2 regions of the Caballeronia sp. LZ024 genome follow, and region 1 is predicted to be linked to the other one. Evidence: riboswitches for the same ligand, from Rfam matches in the RefSeq annotation. Region 1 holds a riboswitch; the other holds the start of a gene.
The links. A riboswitch is a leader RNA that binds a small molecule or an ion and turns the genes downstream of it on or off. The one in region 1 is predicted to bind manganese.

Region 1 (10,714 bases):
CGGCCTTCCTGAAGTCGATGGAGATCGTCAAGGACTTCTGGGCCGATCCGACGTATGCGGAGCTTTTGCTCGACATGCAAAAGCGCGTGCACGACTACGTGGTCGCGGACAAGGGCACGGCGAAGGAAGCGCTGGATCTGCTCGTCAAGGACTGGAACAAGGTGTTCAAGCAGGCGGGCAAGAACTGAGGTTTGGCAACATGACGGCGGCTCGCAGGAGCCGCCGCTCGATGAGAAGGAGACGCGCATGCAGGCAGACAGGCCTTTCGTCACGCAGGAAGTCGACGCGACGCAGTCGCGCCGCGCACTCAGCAAGCTGCGCGGGCTTTCGGACCGCACGATCGCGTGGCTCTTCATTCTTCCGACGATCCTGCTGCTTCTGGCGATCAACATCTTTCCGCTGATCTGGGCGCTGCGGCTGTCGTTCACGAACTTCAAGTCGAACATGCCGAGCGTGGCGCCGCGCTTCGTCGGCATCGACAACTACGTGGACATCCTGACCGACGAAGACATCTGGTACGCGATGCAGGTCACCGCGCGCTTCGTGTTCTGGTCGGTGGGACTTGAAGTGCTGCTCGGCTTCGGTCTCGCGCTTCTGATCAACCGGCAGTTTCGCGGTCACAGCTTCTGGACCACGCTGATCCTCTTGCCGATGATGCTGTCGCCCGCGGTCGTCGGCAACTTCTGGACCTTTCTGCTGCAACCGCAGACGGGTCTTTTCAACGACATCGTGAGCTTTCTCACCGGCATCCCGCCCGGTTCGTTCCAGATGATCGGCGACGTGCCGCTAGCGCCGTGGACCATCGTCATGGTCGATGCCTGGATGTGGACGCCTTACGTGATGCTGATCTGCCTCGCGGGACTGCGCTCCATTCCCGACTACATCTACGAAGCGGCGGAAGTGGATCGCGCGAGCCCGTGGCGCCAGTTCTGGTCGATTACGCTGCCGATGACGCTGCCGTTCCTGATGCTCGCGGTGCTTTTTCGCGGCATCGAGAACTTCAAGATGTTCGACATGGTGAACCTGCTGACATCGGGCGGCCCGGGATCGGTGACGGAGACCGTATCGATCACGCTGAAGCGCGCCGCGTTCGAGAAATGGCAAACGGGTTATTCGTCGGCGCTCGCGATCATTCTCTTCGTGACGGTGTTCGGCGCGGCGAACATCTATATCAAGGCTCTCAACCGGATCAAACAGCGATGAGACCGTCTGGCAACGCCTATTCCGTGGTGGCCGCATCGGCGGGCGGCAAGCGCTTCGCGGCGATCGTCGTGATCGCCTACGCGCTCGTGACGACGCTGCCGATCGCGTGGATCTTCATGACGAGCTTCAAGACGCAAGAGGACGCGATCGCGTATCCGCCGGTGTTCGTGTTTCATCCGTCGCTCGAAGGCTATGTGAATCTCTTTACGATCCGCTCGCGGCAGACGCCCGAGTTCATCGCAAGCCTGCCGCCCGCGACGACCTGGTACGAACGCGACGTGAGAAAGCGCAGCATGGTGATCGCGGGACCATCGAAGGTCTTGCCGCGCTTCATGAACTCACTTGTGATCGGTTTCGGCTCGACGTTTCTCGCCGTGTTTCTCGGCACGCTCGCGGCGTATGCGTTCTCGCGCTTCAAGGTGCCGCTCGCGGACGACCTGCTGTTCTTCATCCTCGCGACGCGCATGATGCCGCCGATCGCCGTGGCGATCCCGATCTACCTGATGTATCGCGCGCTCGGCCTGAGCGACAGCTATGTCGGCATGATCGTGCTCTATACGGCGGTGAACGTCTCGCTGGCGGTCTGGCTGCTCAAGGGCTTCATGGACGAGATCCCGCGCGAGTACGAAGAGGCTGCGCTCGTCGATGGCTACACGCGGCTGCATGCGTTCGTGAAAGTGGTGTTGCCGCAGGCGATCACGGGCATCGCGGCGACCGCGATCTTTTGCCTGATCTTCGCGTGGAACGAGTACGCGTTCGCTTCGTTGCTCACGAGCGGCGATGCGCAGACGATGCCGCCGTTCATCCCGTTCATCATCGGCGAGGGCGGTCAGGACTGGCCGGCGGTCGCGGCGGCGACGACGCTCTTCGTGCTGCCGATCCTCTTCTTCACCGTCGTGCTGCGTAAGCACCTATTGCGCGGCATCACTTTCGGAGCGGTACGCAAATGAAACGCGACCTGACACTGCCGCGCGTGAACCTGCTAAGGCGCGGACCGGGCGAAGCGCTTTCGACCATTCTGATCGGCGCGGGCGTCGCGATGCTCGTGCAGCCGTTCTCGCTTGCGCTCTTCACGTGGTCGTTTCCCGTGATCCTCGTTGGCGCGTTCGCGTTTCTCGTCACCAGCCATTTCCCGGACTGACTCATGTCGCAGATCGTTCTCGTCAACCTGCACAAGCGCTTCGGCGATTTCACCGCCGTGCGCGGCACCGATCTGACGGTCGGCGCGGGGCGCTTCGTCGTGCTGCTCGGACCGTCGGGTTGCGGCAAGACGACGACACTGCGCATGATCGCGGGGCTGGAGTTGCCGACCTCCGGCCAGATCCTGATCGACGGCGAGGACGTCACCGCGTTGCGCGCGCGGCAACGCGACATCGCGTTCGTGTTCCAGATGTTCGCGCTCTATCCGCACATGACGGTGCGCGAGAACATCGCGTTTCCGCTGAAGAACGAGCATGTGCCGCGCCGCGATATTGCGACGCGCGTGGATGCCGCCGCGCGCATGCTGCGCATCGAGCAGTTGATGGATCGCAAGACGGGCGGCCTGTCGGGCGGCGACCGGCAGCGCGTCGCGCTTGGCCGCGCGATCGTGCGTCAGCCGAAGGCGTTCCTGATGGACGAGCCGCTTGGCACGCTCGATGCCGACTTCCGCGAACTGATGTGCCTCGAATTGCGCAAGCTGCACAACGCGCTCTCGGCGACGACCGTCTACGTGACGCACGACCAGAGCGAAGCGATGGCGATGGCCGACGATCTCGTCGTGATGAACCAGGGCGAGGTGTTGCAAGCAGGGCCGCCCCACGAGATCTATCACTATCCGGCGACGGTGTTTGTCGGCAACTTCATTGGCAGTCCGCCGATGAATTTTTTGCCGGTGGACGGCGCCGTGCAGGCAGGCGACGAAGCCGTGCGTCTGCACGACGCGGCGGTTGCCGTGCCGCGTTGCGATGCCACGGCCGAGCGCGTGCTGCTCGGCATCCGGCCGGAGCATGTGATAATCGACGATGCGGGGCCGCTGCGCGGCAAGGTGATCGCCGATGAATATCTCGGCTCGCATCAGGTGCTCGTCATCGAGACCGCTGCGGGCGTCGTGCGCGCGCGCACGAGCAAGGACGCGAGGCTTGCGGCGGGGTCGCCTGTCGGGTTGTCGATGCGCCGCGACCGCACGCTGCTCTATGATGCGGCGAGCGGCCGATTGCTTCCGGGAGCCGGTCATGGCTGAGATAGCGTTGCGCAACGTCTCGAAGCGCTTCGGCGCGATCGTCGCGGTCGACGATCTCTCGCTCGACGTGAAGGACGGCGAATTCGTCGTGATCCTCGGTCCGAGCGGTGCGGGCAAGACGACTACGCTGCGTCTGATCGCGGGCCTCGAAGGCCCCGATGCGGGCGACGTGCTGATCGACGGCGAGATTTCGACCGGCGTGCATCCGTCCGAGCGCGATGTCGCGTTCATCTTCCAGCAGTATTCGCTGTATCCGCATCTGAGCGTCTTCGACAACCTCGCGTTTCCGCTGCGCTCGCCGCGCCGTCGCACGAGCGAGAGCGAAGTGCGCGCGCGCGTGCAGAAGGTCGCCGGGATGCTGCACATGGAGACGAAGCTCGCCAACATGGCGACGCATCTCTCGGGCGGCGAGATGCAGCGCGTCGCGATCGGGCGCGCGCTCGTGCGCGAGCCGCGCGCGTTCCTGATGGACGAGCCGCTCTCGTCGCTCGATGCCAAGCTGCGCGAGGAACTGCGCATCGAACTCAAGCGGCTGCACCGGCAGATCGGCGCGACCATCGTCTATGTGACCCACGATCAGGTTGAAGCGACGACGCTCGCGGACCGCATCGGCATTCTCGAACACGGGCGTCTCGTGCAGATCGGCACGCCGCGCGAAGTCTATGGCGATCCCGAATGCCTGTCCGCCGCGCGGCGTCTCGGCTCGCCGCCGATCAACCTGCTGCCGCGCGCGTTCTTCGATGCGTCCTCGCTGCCGGCCGATGCGTCCGTCGTCGCGATTCGTCCGGAGGATATCGTGCTCGAAGCAGCCGACAAACCGAACGCGCTCGAATTGAAGGTGCTCGAATATTCGCCGCTGCGGCATCTGCTGATTCTCGATCGCAACGGCACGCCGGTCGTCGCGACGACCTCGATGGAGCGCAACTTCAGGCCGGGACAGACGGTAGGCATCACGTTGCCCGCGCCGAGCCTTTTATATTTTCGCGCCGACGGCAGGAGGATCCGGACATGAACGGCAAGACGGTCATGACATGCATCGAGGCCGCGCACGCAGCGCTCGTGGCGAACACCGACGAGATCGCGCAACTCGACCAGCAGATCGGCGACGGCGATCACATCTTCAACCTGCTGCGCGGCATGGAAGCGCTCGTCACGGCGCGCGCGCAGATCGAGGCCGCCGCGTTCGGGCCCGCGCTCGACCTGGCCGCGATGAAGATCCTCTCGACGGTGGGCGGCTCGTCGGGTCCCTTGTTCTTTTCGTTGCTGAACGGCATGGGAAAGGCATCCGCGAACGAATCGCTCGACGTCGATGCCTTGGCGCGCATCTTCGCCGCCGGCGTCGATGCGGTCGGACAGCGCGGCAAGACGGGCGAGGGCAGCAAGACGATGATGGACGTGCTGATCCCGGTTGCCCGGCGTTTCGAGGAACTGGCTGCGGTGGGCGCGTCCGCTGGCGACGTGCTCGCCGCGTTGCCGCAAACCGCCGAAACGTCGATGCTCGCCACGCGCGACATGCTGGCGACCAAGGGGCGCGCGTCATTTCTCGGCGAACGTTCGCGCGGCCATATCGATCCCGGCGCGCGGTCCAGTCAGCTCATGATCGCGGCGGTGTGCGCGCGGCTTGCCCAATCCAGTTGAAGAGGAGTGGAGACATGAAGAAGTTCATCAATCACGTCGACGACTTTCTCACGGAAAGCCTCGCCGGCTTCGCGGCCGCCCATGCGGATCTGGTCGTGCTCAACGAAGACCCCGTGTTCGTGCGGCGGCGTGAGCCGAAGCCCGGCAAGGTCGCGCTGATCTCCGGCGGCGGCTCGGGACACGAGCCGCTGCATAGCGGCTTCGTCGGCTACGGGATGCTCGACGCGGCGTGTCCGGGGCAGGTCTTCACCTCGCCGACGCCCGACCAGATGATGGCTGCCGCGAAGGCCGTCGATATGGGCGCGGGCGTGCTGTTCATCGTGAAGAACTATTCCGGCGATGTGATGAACTTCGAAATGGCGTCGGAGATGTGCGAGGTCGAGAACGCGATGGTGCTCATCAACGACGATGTCGCCGTCGAGAATTCGAGCTATACGACGGGGCGTCGCGGTGTCGCGGGCACGGTGATCGTCGAGAAGCTGGTGGGCAGCATGGCGGAGAGCGGTGCGAGTCTCGAACAGTGCAAGACCTTCGGGGACCGCATCAACAAGCGCACGGCATCGATGGGCGTCGCGTTCACGAGTTGCACGGTGCCGGCGGCGGGCACGCGCACATTCAAGATCGGCGACGATGAAATCGAGGTGGGCGTGGGCATTCATGGCGAGCCCGGGCGGCGACGCGCGCCGATGGCCTCCGCCGATGCGATCGCGGGCGAGTTGCTCACCGCCATCGTCGACGATCTCGCACCGCAAGCCGGCGCGCAGTTGCTCGTGCTCGTGAATGGGCTCGGCGGGACGCCGCTTGGCGAGCTTTATCTGCTGTTCAACTCGGCGCGTCTTTGGTTGCAGCAGCGCGACCTGCACGTGGCGCGGGTGCTGGTCGGGCCGCTCACGACATCGCTGGAGATGGCGGGCGCGTCGATCACGCTATGCGTGCTCGATGACGAAATGACCGCGCACTGGGATAGCCCTGTGTATGCACCAGGGCTGCGGTGGGGAATGTAGACGCTTACGTGTCGCTCCACATGCGCAGCAGGTTGTGATAGCAGCCGACGAGCGTGCGGCGTGCCTGATCATCGGCGGGAAGACGCTGAATGGCCGAGTCCATGTCGAAGAGCAGTGTGCGACGCGCGTCGTCGCGCACGAGGCTCTGCACCCAGAAGAAGCTCGACACGCGCGCGCCGCGCGTCACGGCGCGCACCTGATGCAGACTCGTCGCCGGATAGACGACTGCGTGTCCGGCGGGTAGCTTCACTTCCTGCACGCCGTAGGTGTCCTCGATGACGAGCTCGCCGCCTTCATAGTCTTCCGGCCGCGAGAGGAACAGCGTGATCGACACGTCGGTGCGAACGCGCGCGCCATGTCCGGGCACGATGCGAATCGCGCCATCGACGTGACTGCCGAAATGCATGCCGCCTTCATAGCGGTTGAAGAGCGGCGGATAGACGCGATTCGGCAGCGCCGCGCTGATGAACAGCGGATTCTGTTCGAGCGCGCCGATGATGACGTCGCCCATCTCGCGCGCGATCGGCGAGTTCTCCGCGATCTGCTGGTTCTGCTTGACGGGCGCGCTTTGATAGCCCGAGGTCACGCGCCCGTCGACCCAGGAGTCGGCGGCGGCTTCGAGCCGGGCGCGCATCGCGGCGGCGTTCTCGGGGCTGAGTACGTTGGGGATGCAGACAATCATGATCCGGTTCTACGTGCGTAAAGGCCGCCCGCTTCCAGCAGAAGCGGGCGGCGTGGGTGAATCGTCGTCTCAGGCGATCACAGGAAGCGATAGTTTAGCGTTCCGATGAACGTGCGTCCGACACCCGGCACCGCGCGTCCGCCATCGGACGGGATGAGCGCGTCGTAGTACTTCTTGTCGGTCATGTTGAGCACGTTGAACTGGATGTCGAACTTCTTCGCGTGATACGCGGCCATCGCGTCCCAACGCGTGTAGCCCGGCACCGATACGTAGTTCGTGTTCGCCGCATAGCGCGACGACATGTACGTCGGCCCGCCGCCGATTTCCCACTGCGGCGTGAACGCATAGGTGGTCCACAGCGTCAGCATGTTGCGCGGCGTGTTCGCGAGCGTGTGGCCGGTCGTGCCGTCGAGCGCCTTCAGCACTTCGCCGTCCATGTACGTGTAGCCGCCGAACACCTGCCACTTGTTCGTGATGTGGCCCACGACGCCCAACTGATAGCCGCGCACGCGCACATCGCCGTCGAGATGGTAGCCGCCCGTCGAATCGGCCGTGCGCGCGTTGGTCTTCTCGATGTTGAAGAGCGACTGCGTGACCGACAGCCCGCCGCCGAGCAGGTCCCACTTCGAGCCGACTTCGTAAGAGCGGTTGTTCTCCGGCGGCAGATTCTGCTGGCCGCTGGTGAGCGTCAGCGCTTCGAGCGACGGGTTGAACGACGTGCCATATGACACGTAATACGATTGCCAGTCGGACGGCTGCCAGATGATGCCGCCGCGCACGCTCGTGAAGAAGTTCGTCTGCGTGGCATACGGGGGCTGGTTGATCGAATTGTTGATCGACGCTTCATAGCGGTCCCAGCGCACGCCGCCCACGACCTTCCAGTGCTCGCCGATAGAAACCGTGTCGTTGACATAGAGGCCGATGCTGTTCGCGCTCGATTCCACGAGATTGGTCGCGACAGTCCGGGTGCTCGCGGGCCGAGTCGTGTAGACCGGATCGACGAGCGGCACGATCGCGAGCGTGTTCGACGGCAGTCCCGCCGCGGTCGAGGTGAAACTCTGGTTGCTGTACGTTTCGTGACTCAGGTCCACGCCGGTCACGACGTCGTGCTTGAGAAAGCCGGTGTCGAACTTCGCTTCGAGATCGGTCGAGTTGTAGACCGAATGATCGTTGATCGTGCGGTCCTTGCCCTGCAGTCTCACGTACAGCGACGACAACGGCAGCGTCGTGTAATTGCCGTTCGTCAGCGCGGTCGATGTTCCGAGCGGACCGGTCAGCACGGCGGCGGCATTGGTCGCGCGCGCCTCGGTGCCGTAGTGGCTGAACTGCGTCTGGTTGCGCAGCGTGAGGTTCTCGTTGAAGCGGTGCTTGATGCGCGCCGAAACGGTTTGCACGTCCTGAATCGTGCGGTCGTCGGTGAAGCCGTAGAAAGTCTTGGGATCGACGGGCGCCGGATGGCCGTTGAGCGCCGGCACGCCGTAGTCGGGCTGGTCGCGGTTGTGTTCGATCAGCGCGGTCAGCGTGACTTCGGTCGGCGTGCCGATGCCGAACTTGATCTCCGGCGCGATACCGTAGTCCTTGCTCTTCATCACGTCGCGCGTCGTGCCGATGTCCTGACCGAACGCGTTGACGCGCACGGCGGTCGTATCGTTGATCGGCTGGTTCACGTCGACGGTCGCGCGATAGCGGTCGTGCGTGCCGGCCATCAGCGACACGTCGGCGCGGGGCTTGAGGTTCGGCTGCTTGCTGACCTGGTTGATCACGCCGCCCGTGGAGCCGCGCCCGAAATAGAGCGACGACGGGCCGTACAGCACGTCGATCGAGTCGAGGTTGAACGTGTCGCGATAGTACTGGCCGCGGTCGCGAAAGCCGTCGAGGTAGATGTCGGTGCGCGCCGAGAAGCCGCGCAGGTTGATGTTGTTGCCGATCTGCCCGCCTTCGGCCGCGCCGATCGTGATGCCGGGGACGTTGCGCAGCGCATCGCTGAACGACGTGACCGCCTGCGATTGCAGCAGCGCCTTGGGCACCACGGTCACGGCCTGCGGAATGTCGCGCAGCGCAGTCGGCACCTTGGCGCCGACGCTCGACGTGTCCGCCTGAAAGTCGCCGCTCGTGTCGGCCTGGCCGATGACGCGCACGGCGGGCAGGGCGCCGCCTTCGGCGGGCGCGGCGGTGTCGGCGGCGGCCGGGGTTTGCGCGGTTTGCGGTGCAGCTTGCGGTGCGGTCTGAGCGTAAAGCGGCGCGGCGACGATCGTCATCAAGGCCGCGGCAAGCGGCGTCTTCCTCAACATGTAAATCCCCGATACTTAAAGTTTTTTGCTGACAGGCGCAACCGACGTCAGTCGCCGCCCGTCCAGTCACGGCGCAGCCCGCGGCTGATGCCGAACTGCCCGGTATGGATAGGCAGCCGCCATCGCGCCGGACTCGCTGACGGAAGCTGTCGATAGTTAATGCGAATCGTTATCATTACACGAGTAATAATTATTAACAAGATGATGTAAAAAAGGATCAACCTGCTGAAAGCAGCCATCGGATGAGCATATTTATTACATATGCCTTTCTGTGATACGCTTTCGGCTGTCTTTGGGGAGTAGCCGGCTTCCGTCTCCGGAAGCGCTCATGTCAACACGCTTGGTCGGACCGACCGTGGCATGAGCAGCCGTCGCGCCTTTTCAGGTTGGCAAGACCATCGACATGTCAGCGCGGCCAGCCGGGCGCGCGGGCATGTCGCATGTTCACGCCCGGCGCGCACCCTTCTACATGAATATCGCCTCCACGCTTCTGCTTGCCGTCGCCATGTCGACGGATGCGTTCGCTGCCGCCGTCGGAAAAGGCGCGGCGCTCAACCGGCCGCATCTGCGCGAGGCGCTCAGGACGGGTCTCGTGTTCGGCCTGATCGAGGCGGCCACGCCGCTGATCGGCTGGGCGCTCGGTCGGGCCGCCGCGCCCTATGTCGCTTCATGGGATCACTGGATCGCGTTCGGACTGCTCGCGCTGCTCGGCTTGCGGATGATCCGTTCAGGGTTCGGCACGCCCGAGCCGCAATCCGAAAAACCGAGCCGGCATTCGTTCTGGCTGCTCGCGCTGACGGGCTTCGCCACCAGCATCGACGCGATGGTGGTCGGCGCCGGCCTCGCGTTCATCGACGTGAACATCCTTTCGACGGCCGCCACCATCGGCCTCGCGACGATGGTGATGGTCACGCTCGGCGTGATGGTCGGGCGCTTTCTGGGCGCGGTCGTGGGGCAGCGGGCGGAAATCGGCGGGGGCGTGATACTGATCGCGATCGGCTCGTTGATTCTCGCCGAGCACCTTGGATACATGGGGTGAGCGCGCCGCCCTTGCGGCGGCGCGTGCAGGCGTCGACCGCCGGGCAACGCCCGGCGGTCGCGCTCAGTTGGACAACGAGAGGAACGGCGAAACGAGCGGATTCGGCGGGAAGGACGCAATGCCCGACTGCTTCGAGAAGCTGTAGCGGACATACACGGCCGCGAGCCACTCGCGATACTGATACGCGTTGCCGAAGGCCGCCGTCGCGCCGAACGCGAGCTGCGGCGCGAGCTGGTACTCGCCCGTCGCGTTGAGCGAGTAGGACACGCCCGTCTTGCTCTGCTCCGGATAGACGGCGCCGGCATCGGGCGCGAATCCGAGGCTCGCGTAGGCCGCCTGATAGCGGGCGTTGGTCGGGAAATAATCCGACTTGTCCTGCCGATAATGCTGCACGCCGATCGATCCTTTCAGATCATACGAGAACAGTCCGGTGCGACCCATATATTCGACCGGAAAGTTCAGGATCACGTACTGCTGCGGGCTGAAATAGCCGCCCTGACCGTAGGTGAAGTAGGACAGGTTCTTGTCGTAATGCATCAGCGTGGTGTTCGCGCCGACGGTCAGCGTCTGGTCCGCGTCCTTGATGAGGCGCGTATAGATGCCGCCGCCGCCCTTGACCGCGTTGTTGCTCGCGAC
Region 2 (10,714 bases), on a different contig from region 1:
GCGGCGCTGACGAGCAACCCCGGCACGGTCGCCTCGCTCTTCAATTCGACGACCGGCGTCGCCGCGACGTTGAACACCAGCCTGACGTCGTTCCTGCAGACGGGCGGCATCATCGATACGCGCACGACCGCGCTCAACGCCGACCTGCAGAGCATCGCCGATCAGCAGACGCAACTGACCGCCTACACCGCGCAGCTCACGACGTCGTACAACGCGCAGTTCACCGCGCTCAACACGCTGATGTCGCAGATGTCGAACCAGTCGAGCTATCTCACGCAGCTCTTCGGCGGCACCAACAGCGCCGGCGCGATGGCAACCAACAAGTAACCGGGAAGACGAGCAATGAGCCAGCACGAACTGATTCAGCGAGCCTGGGGTTTGACCGGGGACATCGAAACGGCCGTGGCGGACTGCGAATGGACGCGCGCGGCGGAACTTGCCGAAGCGCGTGCGCCGCTCCTGATGTCGCTGCAAGCCGATCAACCCGCCGACGCGCTCGCGACGATCCGCAAGATCCAGTCGAGCATCGAAGCGGTGACGCAGGCGGCCGCGATCGCGCAGGAAGCGCTCGTCGCGAATCATCGGCGTTCGATGGAGCGCGCGAGCGCCGCGAGCCGCTATCAGCAGGCAGCGCGCTTCTAAAGTTTTTCCGGCGAGCGCCGATAACCTGAATAACAACAACAAGAACGACGCGTCGATGCACGGCGCAATGCTTCGCTCTTGATGCCCGCCTCGGCGGGCATTCTTATTTGTGCGGCCGCTTTTTCAGCGCCCGAGCGTCAGCGTGAGATACGCACCGTACAGCACGCCGTTGCCGAGCAGCGCCCACAACACCACGCCATTGCGCCGCGCGTTAAAACGCAGCCAGAGCGCCGCGGCGAGCGTGATCAGCACGCCCGTGAGCACTTCGATGCGTGGCTCCCAGGGCGTCAGCATGATGCCGATGGCCGGCAGCAGCGTGCCCTGGAACACCATCGCGCCGGTGATGTTGCCGAACGCGAGCGTGTCCTTGCCGCGCCGCGCCCAGAGGATGCTGTTCACTTTCTCCGGCAGTTCGGTGGCGATCGGAATGATGATCAGCGACAGCAGCAGCGCCGATACGCCCAGCACCTGCGACACGCCTTCCACGCCGTGAATGAAGCCCTTCGCGCCGCCGACCAGAAGCGCGATGCCGATGGCGAACTGCAGCACAATCGTCGCAAGCGAAGTCGGCAGGCCGAGCCGCGAGACGAACAGCCGTTCGGGCGCCTCGGTGCCGTGCCCGCTTTCGACGAGTCCCGCCGACGCCCTGAACGTCGATATCACATACACCACGTACACGCCGACGAGACTCGCCGCGAAGAGCGCCCGCACCTGCCAGGCGTGGTGCGGCACGAACATCGCGCCCGCCGCGATGGCGAAGGCGCACAGGAAGAAGTTGAGATCGCGCGTGAAGCCGCTGCGCTCCGGCGCAATGACGCCGCGCATGCCGCGCGACTTCAGGATCGCGAGCGTCATCAGGCAGGTGGACAGCGTCGCGAGCATGAGCGGCGCGCCGAGAATCGCGCCGACGCCGATTTCCTCGTTGACCGCCCGGCTCGCGGTGCCGCCGAGCAGCGCGATGATCGGCACGGTCGTTTCGGGCAGGGCCGTGCCGACGGCGGCGAAGAGCGAGCCGGTCACGCCTTCGGAAATGCCGAGCCGCTCGCCGAGGTGTTCGAGCGCGTTGGTGAAGAGTTCGGACGCCACGAGAATGACGGCCAGCATCAGCGCGAGTTCGATGAAAAGCGTCGTCATGCGGCACCTCGCGACGAGGCGTACACGAAGAGATTCGCGCGGGTGACGGCGCGTGCGGGGGATTGTTTTATGAGTTCTGGGGACACGATGATTCCACGGTCGGACGTCAGCGAACCATGATGCATCGCACGCCGTCCGACCAGGAACGACACGATGCATCAATGGTCTCGCCAAACCGAACGGATGAACTCGCGGTCGAACGCGCCACGGCTGAAAAGCCGAGGATGTTGACGCGTTCTCCTTCCGAAGGCGGAAGGAAGGCTACTCCCCAAAGACGGGGAGAAGTGTAGCCCGCGCGCCACGATTCGGCAAGGCGCGTCTCGCGGCGGGCATATGAATATGGCGATCCGATCGTTGTCGCCAAAGGTCGCGTTCGATAATCTACCGGCGCGGGCGCGCGGCTTGCATCCGGCTTCGCGCGTCGTCGTCGAACGATAACGAACGTAACGATCAATCGACCTTCAAGGTCTCGGGAGAACTCATGCGCCCACTCATGCGCTTCAATATGCTTGCGGCCGCCGCGCTCGTCGCCATGCCGGCACTCGCCCTGGCGAAGCCGCTTACCGTCTGCACCGAATCGAGCCCCGACGGCTTCGACGTCGTGCAGTTCAATTCGCTCGTCACGACCAACGCGTCGGCGGACGTGATCTTCAATACGCTCGTCTCCTACGACGAAGCCGCGAAGAAGGTGACGCCCGCGCTCGCGCAAAAGTGGGACGTGAGCGACGACGGCCTCACCTACACGTTCCATCTGCGACCGAACGTGCAGTTCCAGAACACCGAGTATTTCAAGCCCACCCGCACGCTCGACGCCGACGACGTCGTGTTCACGTTCGAGCGCATGCTCTCCGAGAGCAATCCGTGGCACAAGGTCGCCGGCGCGAGCGGCTTTCCGCACGCGCAGTCGATGGGGCTCGTGAAGCTGATCAAGTCGGTCGCCAAGGTCGACGACAGCACTGTCAAGTTCGAACTGAACGAGCCCAACGCGACTTTCGTGCCGATCCTCACGATGGGTTTCGCGTCGATCTATTCGGCCGAATATGCCGACCAATTGCAGAAGGCGAACCGTCAAGCCGACCTGAACGCGAAGCCGATCGGCACCGGCCCGTTCGTCTTGAAGAGCTATACGAAAGACTCGGTGATCCGCTACGACGTCAATCCGTCGTACTGGGGCGCGAAGCCGAAAATCGACCGCCTGATCTATGCGATCACGCCGGATGCAGCCGTGCGCGCGCAAAAGATCAAGGCGGGCGAATGCCAGATCGCGCTCTCGCCGAAACCGCAGGACGTGCTCGACGCCAAGAAGGACAAGGCGCTGAAAGTGAGCGAGACGCCCGCGTTCATGACGGCGTTCGTCGCGCTCAATACGCAGAAGAAGCCGCTCGACAATCCGAAGGTGCGCCAGGCGCTCAACGAAGCATTCGATCGCACGACGTACCTGAAGACCGTCTTCGAAAACACCGCGACCGCCGCCGTGAATCCGTATCCGCCGAACACGTGGAGCTACGACAAGGCGGTCAGTCCGTATGCCTATTCGGCGGACAAGGCGAAGAAGCTGCTCGCCGAAGCGGGATTCCCGAACGGCTTCGAAACGACGATCTGGGTGCGTCCGAACGGCAGCGTGCTGAATCCGAACCCGAAGGCCGGCGCCGAACTCTTGCAGGCGGATCTCGCGAAGATCGGCGTGAAGGCGCAGGTGAAAGTGATCGAGTGGGGCGAGCTGATCAAGGAAGCCAAGCAGGGCCAGCACGACATGCTCTTCATGGGCTGGGCCGGCGACAACGGCGACCCGGACAACTATCTCTCGCCGCTATTTAGCTGCAACGCGGTGAAGTCGGGCATCAATTTCGCGCGTTACTGCGATCCGCAGCTCGACAAGCTGATCGCAGACGGCAAGGCGACGCCCGATGTCGCCAAGCGGACCAAGGCTTATATCGACGCGCAAAAGATCATCCACGACCAGGCGCTGTGGATTCCGCTCGCGTATCCGACGGCCGCCGCGCTCACGCGCGCCAACGTGAGCGGCTATAGCGTGAGCCCGTTCGGGCGGCAGAACTTCACGAGCGTTTCGGTTCAGTAAGTAACGGTGAATGGCGTGGTCATGCGCGGGAAAAGCGGATCACGCCATCGTCGCCGACTTCCCGCTTCAACTCCCCTTGCAGCCACAGCAGATGCAGGTGCGCGAGCGCCTCGCCGAGCGCGAACGTCATCTGATGAATGTCGAGCTTGCGCTTGAACATCAGCGGCACGATATCCGCGGCACTGTGCGGCTTTGTCGCGCAAGCCTCGTGCACCTCGGCCAGGCGCGCCTTGTGATGATCGCGTAGCTGCGCGATGCGGGTATGCATCCCGCGAAACGGCTTGCCGTGCGAAGGCAGCACGAGCGTATCCGCGGGCATCGTCTCGTAGCGGCCGAGCGACTCCAGATACAGCGCGAGCGGATTGCCTTCCGGTTCGATGTCGAACACCGAGACATTGGTGGAGATGCGCGGCAGCACCATGTCGCCGGAAATCAGCACGCTCGACTCCGCGCAAAAGAGCGCGCTGTGCTCGGGCGAATGGCCGTAGCCCGTGACCACTTCCCATGCGCGGCCGCCGATCGTGAGCGTGTCGCCGTCGCGCATGCGCCTGAATTGCGGCGGCATCGAAGGCACAAGCGTGGGGTAATAGCTATCGCGCTTTCTCAGTGCGTCAAGCGATGCTTCGTCGATGAGGCCGTGTCGCGAGAAGTGCCGCGCCGCGCGCTCGCCGCCCGCGTTGGAACCGTCGCCGGCCGCCATCACGCGGCCCATCGCGTATTCGCCGAGCGAAATCCAGAGGCGTGCATTCCAGCGCGTCTTGTCGCCGCCACGGCAGATCCAGTCCGCAAGGCCGAGATGATCCGGATGGCAATGCGTGACGATCACGCGCAGCACCGGCAGGCCGTCAAGATGCGACTCGAACACGCGCTCCCAGTTCGCGCGAATCGTCTCGTCCGAGATGCCGCAATCGACGACCGTCCAGCCACGCACGCCGTCGATTTCGTCGCGGATCAGCCAGAGGTTGATGTGATCGAGCGCGAACGGCAGTGGCATGCGCACCCAGAACACGCCGGGCGCGGCTTCCATGACGTCGCCGGCGTCGGGCAGCGTGTCGGCAAAGACGTAGTCGAGTTGATGTTCGAGGGCGTTCATTCGCGCATGGATCTCCGGGTTGCGGCGCCGTTGCAATTTGCCGAGGTTGACGATAACGTAAACGTACATATTAACGTCCGCGCTCGTATCGCGCTCATACTCGCGCTCGCGATGAAACAACAGACGCATTACACGATCACCGAACTGGCGCGCGAATTCGACGTCACGCCGCGCGCCATTCGTTTCTACGAAGATCAGGGCCTGCTCGCGCCCACGCGCGAAGGCCCGAGCGGCCTGCGGCGCGTCTATGCGCCGCGCGACCGCACGCGGCTGCGGCTCACGCTGCGAGGCAAACGCCTCGGGTTCACGCTCTCGGAAATTCGCACGCTGCTCGATCTCTACGATTCGCCGACCGGCACCGTCGCGCAATTGCAGGCGTTTCTGGACACGATCGCCGCCCATCGCAAGGTGCTGGAGCAGCAACGGGAGGACCTCGACGCGACGCTCGAGGAACTCGCGCAGTACGAGCAGCAAGGCCGCGCCTTGCTTTCATCGAGCGCTGAAAAGCGTGCGCGCAAATCCAGGGCGGCGTGACACGACGTGCAAGGTCGACATGAACCACTTTCCCAAACTGCTTTCGTCGCAAATCGGCTTCGATGTCGCGCAGACGATGCTCGAAGGGTTCGACCGCCACTATCGCGTGTTTCGCGATGCGGCCATCAAGGCGAAGACGCTCTTCGAAGCGTGTGACTGGCATGCCATGCAGCAGCTCGCGCGCGAGCGCATCATGTCGTATGACGATCGCGTGGACGAATGCGTGATGCTGCTCGAAGACGAATACGACGCCGAGAATATCGATGACGAAATCTGGCAGCAGATCAAGCTGCACTACATCGGCTTGCTCACGTCGCATCGGCAGCCGGAATGCGCGGAGACGTTCTTCAACTCGGTGTGCTGCAAGATCCTGCATCGCTCGTACTTCAACAACGATTTCATCTTCGTGCGCCCGGCCATCTCGACCGAATACATCGAGAACGACGAACCCGCGGCAAAGCCGACGTATCGCGCGTATTACCCGGCGCGGGACGGCCTCGCCGCGACGCTCGAACGCATCGTCACCAATTTCCAGCTCGAACCGCCATTCGAAGACCTCTCGCGCGACGTGCAATGCGTGATGCAATCGATGGCCGAAGTGCTCGGCGACTTCAAGGCCGCGCCGAACTTCCAGATTCATGCGCTCTCCTCGCTCTTCTTTCGCAACAAGGCCGCATATATCGTCGGCCGCATCATCAACGGCGACAGCGTCGTGCCGTTCGCCTTGCCGGTGCGCCACACGCGGCCTGGCCTGCTCGCGCTCGACACCGTGCTCTTGAGCCGCGAGCAGTTGCTGATCATCTTCAGCTTCTCGCACTCGTACTTTCTCGTCGACATGGAAGTGCCGTCGGCCTATGTGCATTTCCTGCGCTCGATCATGCCGGGCAAGCCGAAGGCGGAAATCTACACGTCGGTCGGCTTGCAGAAGCAGGGCAAGAACCTGTTCTATCGCGACTTGCTGCATCATCTCTCGCATTCAAGCGACCACTTCGTCGTCGCGCCGGGCATCAAGGGAATGGTGATGATCGTGTTCACGCTGCCGTCGTTTCCGTATGTGTTCAAGATGATCAAGGACCATTTCCCGCCGCCGAAGGAAACGACGCGCAAGAAGATCAAGGACAAGTACCAGCTCGTCAAGCGCCACGACCGGCTCGGGCGCATGGCCGACACGCTCGAATATTCGAGCGTCGCGCTGCCGCTCGCGAGACTCGACGACACGCTGATGCGCGAACTGAAGAACGAGGCGCCGTCGATGATCGAATACGAGGGCGACAATCTCGTCCTCAAGCACCTGTATATCGAGCGGCGCATGGTGCCGCTCAACCTCTATCTGCAAAACGGCAGCGACGCGGACATCGAGCACGGCATCAGGGAATACGGCAACGCGATCAAGGAACTGATGCAGGCCAACATCTTTCCCGGCGACATGCTTTACAAGAACTTCGGCGTGACGCGACACGGCCGCGTGGTGTTCTACGATTACGACGAGATCGAGTACCTCACCGACTGCAACGTGCGCACGGTGCCGCCGCCGCGCTACGAGGAAGACGAGATGTCGGGCGAGCCGTGGTATACGGTCGGGCCGCACGACATCTTCCCGGAAACCTACAATACGTTCCTGCTCGGCGATCCGCGCGTGCGCGAGGCGTTCATGCGCCTTCACGCCGATTTCTTCGATCCCGCGCTGTGGCAAAGGAACAAGGACCAGTTGCTGCGCGGCGAACTCGCCGACTTCTTTCCCTATGAACGGTCCGCGCGATTCTGCATCCGCTATCCGGAGCGTTTCGGGCAGGGCCAGACAGCGCGCGCCGCCTGAGCGAGCGATGGCAAACCCGCATACGAATACGAACACGAACATGAACCCGACTGACGACAACATCAATCCTCAACACCCGCTCGCGCATCTGTTCGACAACAACGCGTCGTGGGTCAAGCGCGTGCTCGCCGAAGACCCCGAGTACTTCTCGCGTCTCGCGCACCAGCAGGCGCCCGAGTACCTGTGGATCGGCTGCTCCGATTCGCGGGTGCCGGCCAACCAGATCATCGGCCTGCCGCCGGGTGAAGTGTTCGTGCACAGAAACATCGCGAACGTGGTCGTGCACTCGGACCTGAACTGCCTGTCGGTGATCCAGTTCGCCGTCGACCTGCTGAAGGTGAAGCACATCATGGTGGTCGGCCACTATGGCTGTTCGGGCGTGGGCGCGGCGCTCATGGGACACCGCGTCGGTCTCGCGGACAACTGGCTGCGCCACGTCGAGGACGTGCGCGAGAAGCACGCGACACTGCTCGACGAATGGCCGATGGGCACGGCGCGGCATCGGCGCCTCGTCGAACTGAACACCATCGAGCAGACGTTGAACGTGTGCCGCACGACCATCGTCGACGATGCGTGGTCGCGCGGCCAGGAACTCACCGTGCACGGCTGGACCTACGGCGTGCACGACGGCCGCATGCGCAACATGGGCATGATGATCAGCGCGCCGGACCAGATCGAACCGGCGTATCAATCGTGTATCGCAGCACTGGCTCGCGGCGGCGCGCATTCGACGGAGAACGACGTGCTCGCCTCCGATGCCGCGCGTCTCGGCGATATTCCTGCCGTCGTGGCAGGCGTCATCAAGGAGTTGAAACATGAGTGAGACACATCGTGATCCGGTCGTCATCGTTTCGGCGGCACGCACGCCGATGGCGGCCTTTCAGGGCGACTTCGCCTCGCTGACGGCGCCCGAACTCGGCGCCGCGGCAATCTCGGCCGCCCGCGAGCGCGCGGGACTCGCGCCCGAGCAGATCGAAGAAGTCGTGTTCGGCTGCGTGCTGCCCGCGGGCCAAGGCCAGGCGCCCGCCCGGCAGGCCGCGCTCGGCGCGGGCCTCACGCTCGCGACCGGCTGCACCACCGTCAACAAGATGTGCGGCTCGGGCATGCGCGCCGCGATGTTCGCGCACGACATGCTGCTCGCGGGTTCCGTCGAGACGGCCGTCGCGGGTGGCATGGAGAGCATGACGAACGCGCCGTATCTGCTGCCGAAAGCGCGCGCCGGCATGCGCATGGGACACGGCCAGGTGCTCGATCACATGTTCCTCGACGGTCTCGAAGACGCCTATGAAAAGGGTCGCCTGATGGGCACGTTCGCGGAGCAATGCGCGTCGTCGTATTCGTTTTCGCGCGAAGCGCAGGATGCGTTCGCGATCGAATCGCTGCGACGCGCGCAGCGGGCAAACGACGACGGTTCCTTCAAGTGGGAGATCGCGCCCGTCACGGTGAAGGGCCGCAAGGGCGATACCGTCATCGATCGCGACGAGCAGCCGTTCAAGGCGAACATCGACAAGATCCCGACGCTCAAGCCCGCATTCGCGAAGGACGGCACGGTGACGGCGGCGAACTCGTCGTCGATTTCGGATGGCGCCGCGGCGCTCGTGATGATGCGCGAATCGACGGCCAGACGCCTCGGCGTAACGCCACTTGCGCGCGTCGCGGGACACAGCACGTTCGCGCAGCAACCCGCGCTCTTCACGACGGCGCCCGTCGGCGCGATCCGCAAGCTCTTCGAGAAGAACGGCTGGCGTGCGAGCGACGTCGACCTGTACGAGATCAACGAAGCGTTCGCCGTCGTGACGATGGCCGCGATGCGCGAACACGACCTGCCGCACGACAAGGTGAACGTGCACGGCGGCGCCTGTGCGCTCGGGCATCCGATCGGCGCGTCGGGCGCGCGCATTCTCGTCACGCTGATCGGCGCGCTGAAGGAACGCGGACTGAGGCGCGGCGTCGCGAGCCTGTGCATCGGCGGCGGCGAGGCGACGGCGATGGGCGTGGAGCTGTTCTGAGTCTTTCAGACAAGGACCCGAAATGAAAACCGTATTGATCGTCGGCGCTTCGCGTGGAATCGGTCACGAGTTCGCGCGTGTCTATTGCCGCGACGGCTGGCGCGTGCTCGCCACCGCGCGCGACAAGGCGTCGCTGCATGCGCTCGACGCGCTCGGCGCGCAGACCTTCACACTCGATGTCGCGCAGCCCGAGCAAGTCGCGGCGCTCGCGTGGCAACTGGAAGGCGAGACGCTCGATGTCGCGGTGATCGTGTCGGGCGTGTACGGCCCACGCACGGAAGGCGTGCAGACGATCAGCGCAGATGACTTCGACGACGTCATGCGCACCAACGTGCGCGGCCCGATGCAACTGATTCCCGTGCTGCTGCCGCGCGTCGATGCGGCGGGCGGCGTGCTGGCCGTGCTGTCGAGCAGGATGGGCAGCATCAGTACGGCGAGCGGCACGACGGGCTGGCTCTATCGCGCGAGCAAGGCGGCGCTGAACGCGGTGCTCAAGGTGGCGTCGCTGGAAACGCGGCACTCCACCTGCATCGCGCTGCATCCGGGCTGGGTGCGCACCGAGATGGGCGGCTCGTCGGCGGCGATCGACGTCGCGCACAGCGTGGCCGGCATGCGCGCGGTGATCGCGGAGGCCGGTGCAATGCGCCATGAGTTCAACGGCAGCTTCGTGCAATACGACGGCACGAAGATCGACTGGTGAGCGTCAACACAATCAACGTCTCAAGGAACCGCTCGTGACTTATCAGGTGCATGGTGTATCGGCTTCGGGCAACTGCTACAAGGTGAGGCTCGCGCTCGAACAATTGAATCTGCCGTATGTGTGGCACGAAGTCGACATGATGAACGGCGCGACGCGCACCGATGCGTTTCGCGCGCTCAATCCGAATGGCAAGGTGCCGGTGCTGCAGATCGACGACAGCACGTGTCTTTCCGAATCGGATGCGATTCTCTGCTACTTGGCCGAGGGCACGCCGCTGATGCCGACCGACCGCCTCGCGCGCGCGCAGGTGCTTCAGTGGATGTTCTTCGAGCAATACAGCCACGAGCCGAACGTCGCGGTGGCGCGCTTCATCCTGCAGTTCGTGAAGACACCCGACGATCCGCGCCTGCCCGACAAGATCGCGGGCTCCTACCGCGCGCTCGACGTGATGGAGTCGCATCTCGCGACGCGCACTTACTTCGTCGGCGAGTGCTACAGCGTCGCCGACATCGCGCTCTATGCCTACACGCATGTGGCGGGCGAAGCGAATCTCGACCTCGTGCGTTATCCGGCCATCCGGGCGTGGCTCGAACGCGTGCGCACGCAGCCGCGTCACATCGACATGCCGCACGCCGATCAATGAAGCCGCTCGAATGCCCATGCGGCGGCGCGTCGCCCGAACGCCGGCCGAACGACCGCGCGCCGC

Region 2: it holds a riboswitch for manganese, as region 1 does, so the genes downstream of both, QCE48_RS00835 (sodium:calcium antiporter) here and mntP (manganese efflux pump MntP) in region 1, are expected to answer to the same signal.

Annotation. Positions count from the first base shown of each region.
Region 1 is NZ_JARUXL010000004.1:872,762-883,475, reverse strand. It holds gene QCE48_RS26245 (extracellular solute-binding protein) at 1-188, shown strand, start outside; gene QCE48_RS26240 (sugar ABC transporter permease) at 247-1,203, shown strand; gene QCE48_RS26235 (carbohydrate ABC transporter permease) at 1,200-2,153, shown strand; gene QCE48_RS26230 (hypothetical protein) at 2,150-2,344, shown strand; gene QCE48_RS26225 (ABC transporter ATP-binding protein) at 2,348-3,424, shown strand; gene QCE48_RS26220 (ABC transporter ATP-binding protein) at 3,417-4,436, shown strand; gene dhaL (dihydroxyacetone kinase subunit DhaL) at 4,433-5,062, shown strand; gene dhaK (dihydroxyacetone kinase subunit DhaK) at 5,077-6,066, shown strand; gene QCE48_RS26205 (Fe2+-dependent dioxygenase) at 6,071-6,748, opposite strand; gene QCE48_RS26200 (TonB-dependent siderophore receptor) at 6,826-9,039, opposite strand; yybP-ykoY riboswitch at 9,322-9,493, shown strand; gene mntP (manganese efflux pump MntP) at 9,509-10,078, shown strand; gene QCE48_RS26190 (cellulose synthase subunit BcsC-related outer membrane protein) at 10,142-10,714, opposite strand, start outside.
Region 2 is NZ_JARUXL010000001.1:172,993-183,706, reverse strand. It holds gene fliD (flagellar filament capping protein FliD) at 1-327, shown strand, start outside; gene QCE48_RS00840 (flagellar protein FliT) at 343-642, shown strand; gene QCE48_RS00835 (sodium:calcium antiporter) at 766-1,776, opposite strand; yybP-ykoY riboswitch at 1,882-2,058, opposite strand; gene QCE48_RS00830 (ABC transporter substrate-binding protein) at 2,270-3,856, shown strand; gene QCE48_RS00825 (MBL fold metallo-hydrolase) at 3,876-4,949, opposite strand; gene QCE48_RS00820 (MerR family DNA-binding transcriptional regulator) at 5,061-5,483, shown strand; gene aceK (bifunctional isocitrate dehydrogenase kinase/phosphatase) at 5,503-7,299, shown strand; gene can (carbonate dehydratase) at 7,340-8,122, shown strand; gene QCE48_RS00805 (acetyl-CoA C-acetyltransferase) at 8,115-9,308, shown strand; gene QCE48_RS00800 (SDR family oxidoreductase) at 9,331-10,008, shown strand; gene QCE48_RS00795 (glutathione S-transferase family protein) at 10,043-10,651, shown strand; gene QCE48_RS00790 (YchJ family metal-binding protein) at 10,648-10,714, shown strand, end outside.